2 regions of the Candidatus Sarcina troglodytae genome follow, and region 1 is predicted to be linked to the other one. Evidence: riboswitches for the same ligand, from Rfam matches in the RefSeq annotation. Region 1 holds a riboswitch; the other holds the start of a gene.

What was found. A riboswitch is a leader RNA that binds a small molecule or an ion and turns the genes downstream of it on or off. The one in region 1 is predicted to bind lysine.
Region 2: another riboswitch for lysine. It lies ahead of HH195_RS01315 (amino acid permease); the one in region 1 lies ahead of HH195_RS10275 (Na+/H+ antiporter NhaC family protein).

What each region holds. Positions count from the first base shown of each region.
Region 1 is NZ_CP051754.1:2,197,765-2,202,221, forward strand. Features, by position in the region: gene HH195_RS10275 (Na+/H+ antiporter NhaC family protein) at 470-2,224, opposite strand; lysine riboswitch at 2,386-2,560, opposite strand; gene HH195_RS10280 (aminopeptidase P family protein) at 2,632-3,876, opposite strand; gene HH195_RS10285 (aquaporin) at 4,191-4,457, shown strand, end outside.
Region 2 is NZ_CP051754.1:299,130-303,586, forward strand. Features, by position in the region: gene HH195_RS01310 (hypothetical protein) at 25-246, shown strand; gene HH195_RS01315 (amino acid permease) at 467-1,909, opposite strand; lysine riboswitch at 2,026-2,197, opposite strand; gene HH195_RS01320 (APC family permease) at 2,281-4,113, opposite strand.

The DNA of each region.
Region 1 (4,457 bases):
AATCCTATAATCATTCAAATATAGAAAAACTAATATTAAAAAATCCCTATGGAAATACCATAGAGACGTTATTCACGCGTTACCACTCTAATTTATACCCATGTCACCATAGATACCTTAATAAGTAGAATAAAAAAATTACTTAGCAATATAACGGTTGCTACCGTACTTTCCTTAGAATAATATTCCTCAAAAAATCTGCTCAAAGGCCATATTCACAAAATCTCAAGTCTCTGGCTTTCACCTTTTTCCAGCTCTCTTTTGCACTCTCAACCTTGCTACTCTTCTCATCATAGCATTTACTCTCTTATCATATGATAAAATGTAAAAAGTGTCAATTGATTTAAAGCTTTTAACACAAAAAACTACCCTAATTCTAAAATTAAGGTAGTCTTGCTATATTCTAAAACCCTCTTTTTTTACTTATTGCTAAAGTCTTTATCTTAAGTTTATCATTTATTTATAATTTTTATGCTTCAATACTTTTAGCACTTACTTTTTCATTATCTTCTAGTTCAATCTTTTTACTAACCATAAATGTTATTGCTATAAGCGCAATTATAGCAACAGGTAGTATAATCCAAATACTTACACCAAAACCAGCAGGTATATATCCAAATATTATCGTTATAGCCCCAACAAATAACGAATACCATATTTGAGTTCTTACATGCTCTATATGATCACAACCAGCCCCAGTTGATGATAATATAGTTGTATCTGATATAGGTGAGCAATGATCCCCAAAAATTGCTCCTGTTAAAACGCCTGATGTACAAGCAACTATAAAACTCATATCTGGGTTTATTGCATATGCTAAAGGCACCGCAAGAGGCATAAGTATACCCATTGTTCCATAAGCTGTTCCTGTTGCGAAAGCTATTATAGAACCTAATATAAATATTATTGATGGAAGTAAAAATTTTGGTATTGCAAACTGCAAAACAGAAACTAAATAAGCAGCAGTTCCAAGTTCCTTTATTACAGAGCTTAATGACCAAGCTAAAACCAATATAACTCCTGTTATAAGAAGTCCCTTCATTCCTTCAATCCAAGTTTCTATTGCTTCTGATATAGTAAAAATCTTTTTACAAACTGACATTATTATAGCAACTAAACTTGCAAGAAGCGCTCCTTGAAATAAAACTACTGATGCATCAGCGTTTGAAAAAGCTTCTTGAATGGCACTAAAACTAAATGGTGCATTTATAAAAACTTCTTTTGCCACAACATCTGCTCCATTCATTACAGAAGAATATCCACTATAATAAAAACCTATAAGTGATGAGAATACTAAAGTTCCTATTGGAATTATTGCATTCCATATACTAAGTTTTACACCTTCCTTTGGTTCAAGTTCATTATGCGTTTTTTCTATTTTTTCAACCCTCTCTAAAAGTGCTTCCCTCTTTAAAGCTTTCCTAGCCTTTTTTTCTGCACTTAACATAGGGCCAAATTCTCTCAAAGTTATTGCTGTAATAAATACAAAAACTAAAATTAATATATTGTAAAACCTATACGGTATTGTTTGAAGGAATACACTAAATCCATCCACATTTATTCCTATACTTGAAAAAGCATCTCCAATAAGCCCAATTTCAAGTCCAATCCAAGTAGATATAATTGCAAGACCTGCAATTGGTGCTGCTGTTGCATCTATTATAAAAGCTAATTTTGCTCTTGAAATTCCAAGCTTATCTGTAACAGGTCTCATAATAGGCCCAACAATTAAAGCATTAGCATAATCATCAAAAAATACCGCAAGTCCTAAAAGCCAAGTTGTAAGTTGAACACTTTTAACTGTTTTGGCCTTTCTAGCTAAAGCCTCTGCAATAGCCTTTGCTCCACCCATTTTAGCAACTAAATGTATTACACCTCCAATTACTAAAACTTGAAGAATTATTCCTGCATTCCAAGGATCTGATAATACCTCTAAAGCCCTATAAGTAAAATCTATAGCCCCTTGAAAAATTGCAGAAAATATATTAAATCCATTTAAGTTTAATATTACACATCCCGAAAATGTCCCCAAAAATAAAGATACTATTACATTTCTTGTTATAAATGCTAATACTATCGAAACAAGAGGAGGTAATATTGTCATTGCCCCAAAACTTAAAGAACCTGTATCTACATCTCCATTAGAAGCAAAAACTACTGTTGAACAAAGCATCGAAAATATAAATATAGATAAAAATATTTGTAACGAAGTTTTCTTTTTCACTATTTAATTTTCCCCCTTTATTATGCGAATAATAACTTAAGGCAACTTTTCCCCTAAAACAAAATAAAAAGACCTTGAGTTTATCACCCAAGGTCTATAAATACGCTTTTAAATAAAACAAAATAACTTCATTTTATAAATAAACTTATAGTTTATAAAATTTAGATGATAGCTCTCCACAAATTTTTTGTGACAGTGATATATATATTTTATATACCCCCAGCATCTAGCATTAAAGCTTTAGCTAAACACTTCGGCGATTATTCCTTTCATTAAACCTCATTTGCTTAACATAAAAGTTTAAATACTTTTAATAACCGCACCTCTACCTTAATTTAAATTATTCACTTTTTATATTATTATATATACACTATTTATAATCAATATGCAAGAATTAATTTCCTTATTTATATATTAGCCATAAAATTTTCTATTTCATCAACAGTTTTTATACAATCTTTTGTTAAAACTACAGGTCCATCCTTAGTTATAAGAACATCATCTTCTATTCTTATACCAATTCTCTCTTCTTCAATATAAATTCCAGGCTCAACAGTAAACACCATACCTTCTTTTAATTCTCCCCATCTTTCTCCAACATCATGTGTATCAAGACCTAAACTATGTCCTATAGAATGGAAATAATACTTTCTAAAATCTTTTTTATCATCTATTAATCCTAACCTTATACAAGCCTCTGCAATTAAATCGTTAGCCTTATCATTTATTTCTCTAAAAGTTACACCTACAACTAACATCTTTGAAATCTCTTCATTTACTTTTAATACTTCCTCATAAACCTCTTTTTGTCTAGCTGTAAATTTACCATTGATAGGGAAAGTTCTTGAAATATCTCCATTATAATAATTAAATTGAGCACCTAAATCAAAAAGAATTAATTCTCCATCCTTAAGTTCACTATTATTATCTACATAATGAAGAACAGTAGCATTTTTACCTGAAGCCGCTATTGTGTTAAAAGCAAAATCAGTTACACCACTTTGTTTTAAAGTAAAATCAAAATATGCTTCTAATTCATATTCTTTCATTCCCGGTTTACAATTTTTCATTAATACCTCTACACCTTTTGTAGTTATATCAATAGCTTTTTGCATTTCTTCTATTTCTTCTTTTGATTTAATTTTTCTAAGATTAGCTATTTCATTATAAACATTTTTAACTATAATATCTGCATATTTCTTTTTTAACTTCTTAGCGAAACTTTGAGGATATCTAAGTTCTTCATCAAATCCTCTTCTTTCTAAATCTAAGTATACATTTTTTATATCTCCACTTATTAAAAGATTGTTTAAATCTGCGTAAAAATTATCTAAATATTTAATGTCTTCTATTCCTGAAATCTCTCTTGCTTCATAATCTCTTATAGTTTTACCAGTCCATTTTTCTTGAATTTCATCTGGTCTTAAAACATATAAAGTTTCAAAAAGTTCATCATTTTGTTTTTGCATAACCAAAATATGATGTTCTTCATTTACACCTGTTAAATAATAAAAATTTCTATTTGGCGTAAATTTATATTTTTCATCTGCACTTTTAAAAAATGCCTCTCCAGCAAACAATATCACCAATGAATTATTTTCTAAAAGATTAGCTAAATTATCTCTATTTTTTATAAATACTTCTTTTTTCATAACCCTTCCCTACTTTCCAAATTCTTTACTTACTATATCTATTATTTTAACACAAAGAAAAACTTTATTCAGTTAAGTTTTATTTGCTTAAAAATTGGTAATAATAATTAATAATATACTAAATTCACATTATTTATTATTTATTTTTATTTATTGTTACTTGTTTTCAAATTAATTACTTTATAAAGTAAACATTAACAATTTTAATTTTATTAATGTAATAAATTACTATTAATTTATTTAATGGTATAATGCTATTCGTGTTCACATTTTGTTTACATATTTAATTATAAAACTTTAAGTAGGCCTTTAATATGGCAAAAAAAGCAATAGCTGAATTTATAGGTACTTTTGTTTTAGTATTTATAGGTACTGGAGCTGCTGTACTTGGTGGTGGAACAACCGGAATTGGCATTTTAGGAATTGCTGCTGCCTTTGGTTTAGCACTTATGATAATGTGTTATGCTATAGGAAATATTTCTGGTTGCCATATAAATCCTGCAGTATCTGTGGCTATGTTTATTAACAAAAGAATATCTTTCCATCAATTTATATCTTACATAATAGCTCAAATTTTAGGA
Region 2 (4,457 bases), 540 kb from region 1:
TTAAAAATGTGGGTGATGATTTAGATGCTAACAGTAGCTATAGGGATTATAGTAGTCGCAATAGTAATTTATTTGATAATTGATTTTTTTAAAAATGGAAAATTAGCTGCAGGGCGTAGAAGAAAATTTATGTGGTTAGCTGTTATACTATTATTTTTAGTTAATGAATATGCTGGTGCTGTTGCTGTCTTGGCGGTAGTAGTAATTACCTTAATAACTTCACTAAATAATTCTAAAAGAAACTAGATATATTAATGGAGGAATTTAAATGAATAATTCAAATATGTTTATAATAGTATGCATAGTAGCTGTCATAATAATTATAGTTCAGGTAATTAAAATGAGATTAAGTGGAAAGTAATATATCAAAATAATATAAGAAATTTTATATTAACATAATATATATTCTTTTTACATAATGATATCTATAAATAAAAAAGCCATGCAAAGATGCATAGCTTTTTGTTTAAGAATCTTTTTTATATGCTGATATATCTGGATTTGTTTCAGAAAATTCCAAATCTACTTCATGTAATTTTAATATTTTAGTTTTATATTTTATTTTATATCCAATGTAAAATGCTAAAAATAAAGGGATACCTATATAAGCTGCTACAAGAGTTTGCCATGTTGAATCTCCAAATCCTTGGAAGATAACGATAAGTCCACACATTGTAAGAGCTATTATTGGTCCTATTGGGAATAGTTTAGCTCTATATTTTAATTTTTTAACATCATATCCTTGTGCAACATAAGCTTTTCTAAATCTATAATGACATAGAGATATTCCAAGCCATGCTATAAATCCAGCGAGACCAGATGCATCTACAAGCCAAATATATACTGTATTTTGAGCAAATATTCCTGTTAAGAAGCAAAGTGATGCAACAATTGTAGTTAATATTATAGCGTTTAATGGAACTCCTTTTTTGGTAACTTTACCAAATGTCTTTGGAGCCATGCCTTCTTTAGCCATAGAGTAAAGCATTCTACTTGATGCATACATTCCTGAGTTACCTGCAGATAAAACAGCTGTTAAAATAACAGCATTCATAACGGCAGCTGCAGCTGCAAGACCAGCTTTTTCAAATACTAATGTAAATACACTTGTACTTACTCCAGCTTGGGCAGCTGGGATTATAGCACCTATTACAAGAATTGTTCCTAAATAGAATATTAATATTCTCCAGAAAACTTGATTTATAGCCTTAGGTATTGTTTTTCCTGGATTATCACTTTCACCTGCTGCAACACCAACAAGCTCTGTTCCTTGGAATGCAAATCCTGCAACTAGGAATACTGAGAAGAATGAAAAACCATTACCTATGAAAGGGCCACCATCTGCTGTGAAGTTTTTAAGTCCTATAAAATTCCCATCAAATATACCTAATATTGTAAGTACACCTACTGCTAAGAATATTATAACAGTTACGACTTTAACTAAAGAAAACCAAAATTCTGCTTCTCCATAGGCTCTAGCAGATAAGATATTAAGTAGTACGATAATTCCTAAAAATAACATACTCCAGTAAACAGGTTTTACGTTTGGAAACCAAAAATGCATAACAAGTGAACCAGCTACCATTTCAGTTGCAATAGTGACTGCCCAGTTGTACCAATAGTTCCATCCAAGAGCAAAGCCAAGAGCTGGGTCAATAAATTTAGTTGCGTATGTACCAAAGGAACCTGATATAGGAATAAATGTAGCAAGTTCTCCAAGACTTGTCATTATGAAATACACCATAACTCCAATTAATGCATAAGCTAAGAAAGCGCCACCAGGGCCAACTTGTTGAATTGTATCTCCCATTGCAAGGAAAATACCAGTTCCAATTGCTCCACCTAGAGCAATCATATTAAGATGTCTTGCTTTTAGAGATCTTTTTAAATCTCCATTTTTTTCACTCATAATTTTCTCCTTAGTTTTTATGTATTCTTTAACTAAGATAATTTTTCAAAATAAAAAATGCCATGAGCAAATACTCATGGCATACAAAGGCATTGTTAAAATACCATTATAATTTATTGAATAATAGCTCTCCACAAAAAAATGTGACAGTCGTGTATATATTTTATACAAAACCAGCTAATAGCTTTAAAGCTTCCACTATTAACTTCGGCAAAATTTCCTTTTCTATTACTTCATTGAGCTTACCTCCATAACAGTACTCTTAAATTTTGCACCTCTATCTTAGTTATTAACTTTTGCAAAAATAATTATTACATATAATATTAAAATTATCAAGTTTTTTATTAAGGGTACAACTAAAATACTGTATTTTAATTATTTCCAATAAGATAAGGAACTGAAATAACAACAATATTATTCTTTTTAAGAAGCATTGTTCTTAATATAAATGATGTTTGGTTATGTAAAATTTTGCTCCACCATTTTGTTGTAACAAATTCAGGAAGAACGATTGTTATTATTGTATTTGGTTCAGATTCCTGCTCTATTGATTGTATAAACCTTAAAAATGGTTTATAAAATTCTCTATAAGGGGATTTTATAACAGAAATATTAGTCTTTCCGCTGTATTTCTTCCATTTGTTAATAAGACATTCTGTTTGTTCATCATTAGATGATATATGAAAAAGTATTATATCATCAGTTATTGTATTTGCATAATCATAAGCCTTTAAAAAACTCTTATTTAGGGTGTTTATAGGAACTATAACTTTTTGTTTAGCGAAATTAAATTCTTCTTTAGTGTTATCGTTAATATTAAATTTTAATTCTTTAGCAACAGTATTATAATGTTTTTTGATTTTTAGCATTATATAAGTAAAAAGTGGTATAAGTAAAAATACAATCCAAGCCCCATGAATGAATTTAGTCGCACTTATTATAATAGTTGTTGATAAAGATAAAATAGCACCTATACCATTTATTAAAGCTTTGAATTTCCAATTTTTAGGTCTTTCTCTATTCCATTTAAATAGCATTCCAGTTTGAGCTAAAGTAAAGGAAATAAAAACTCCTACTGCATAAAGAGGAAGCAATCTATCTGTATCTCCATCAAATACGATAATTAAAATAGATGCAGTTATAAATAATAATACTATACCGTTTGAAAAGCTAAGTCGTTTTCCTCTTTTAGATAATTGTCTTGGAACATAACCGTCTTGAGCCATGATTGAAAATAATACAGGAAGCCCTGTAAATGCAGTATTTGCAGCTAAAATAAGTATTAAAGCTGTTGTAATTTGAATGAAATAATACATTATTCCTCTTCCAAATATTTGTGTTGCAATTTGTGATATCATGGTTTGTGAGTTCCCAGGGACAGCATGATAAAGTGTTGATAAATAAGAAAGTCCTCCAAAAATTATAAGTATTAAAATACCAAGAGCAAACAATACTTTAATAGCATTTTTTTGAGCGGGTGCTCTAAAGCTTGGAACCCCGTTACTTACAGCTTCAATTCCTGTTAGTGCAGTACATCCTGAAGCAAATGCTTGTAAGAATAATATTAATGATATATTACCAACTTGTTTAGGGATGGAATATATTGGTGTTGGAACATAACCAAAAACATAAACTTTAATAATTCCTACTATAATCATGATTATTATACCTAAACAAAAAAGATAAGTAGGAACTCCAAATGATTTAGAAGATTCTCTAATACCTCTAAGGTTTCCAATGGTTATTAGTGCTATTAAAGCCAAAGTTAAAGGAACTTTAAATTCAGATAGTTGTGGAAAAGCTGATATTATGGCAGCAGTTCCAGAGGAAGTACTAACGGCTACTGTTAAAATATAATCTATAGTAAGTGCAGATGTTGCTATAAGTCCATATTTAGCACCTAAGTTTTCACGAGCAACAATATAAGCGCCACCACCATTTGGGTAAGAATCTATAACTTGCTTATATGAAAAAATTAGTGTTGCCATTAAAATTACTATACATATAGCAGATAAAAACATATATTTGTAAGAAGCGGCACCGAGAACAGGTATTAAAATTAATAAAATAGCTGATCCCGCATAAGCAACTGATGAGATAGCATCACTTGCCATAATAGGGAGACCCCAAAAAGCATTTAATTTTTCACCTTTAAGCTCTTCTGTTTTTAAGGCTTTTCCAATAAATAATTTTGAAAAATTCATAAGTAGCGTTATCAAAATCTATAAAAATCTATAAATTTTTATTTTAGAAGATTTAAGAATATTTAAAATTAAATTTTTTATAGATTAATAGTTTTTGCAACGGTCACCTCTCTTTCTTATAATTTATTATTTTCATAACAGTTTAAAATTATTATTTAAATTAAAAAGGTAAATGTGATATTGTTTAATTTAAGCTGCGAAAATAAAATTACTTTATTTGTAAAATATAGATAAAGCTATATTTCGACAATATTCTATCAATATACTACTATAAAAATTATTTATAGTCTATATTTGAATCATTAAAAATATAAATGATACTAATAATAAAAAAGTAAAATTAA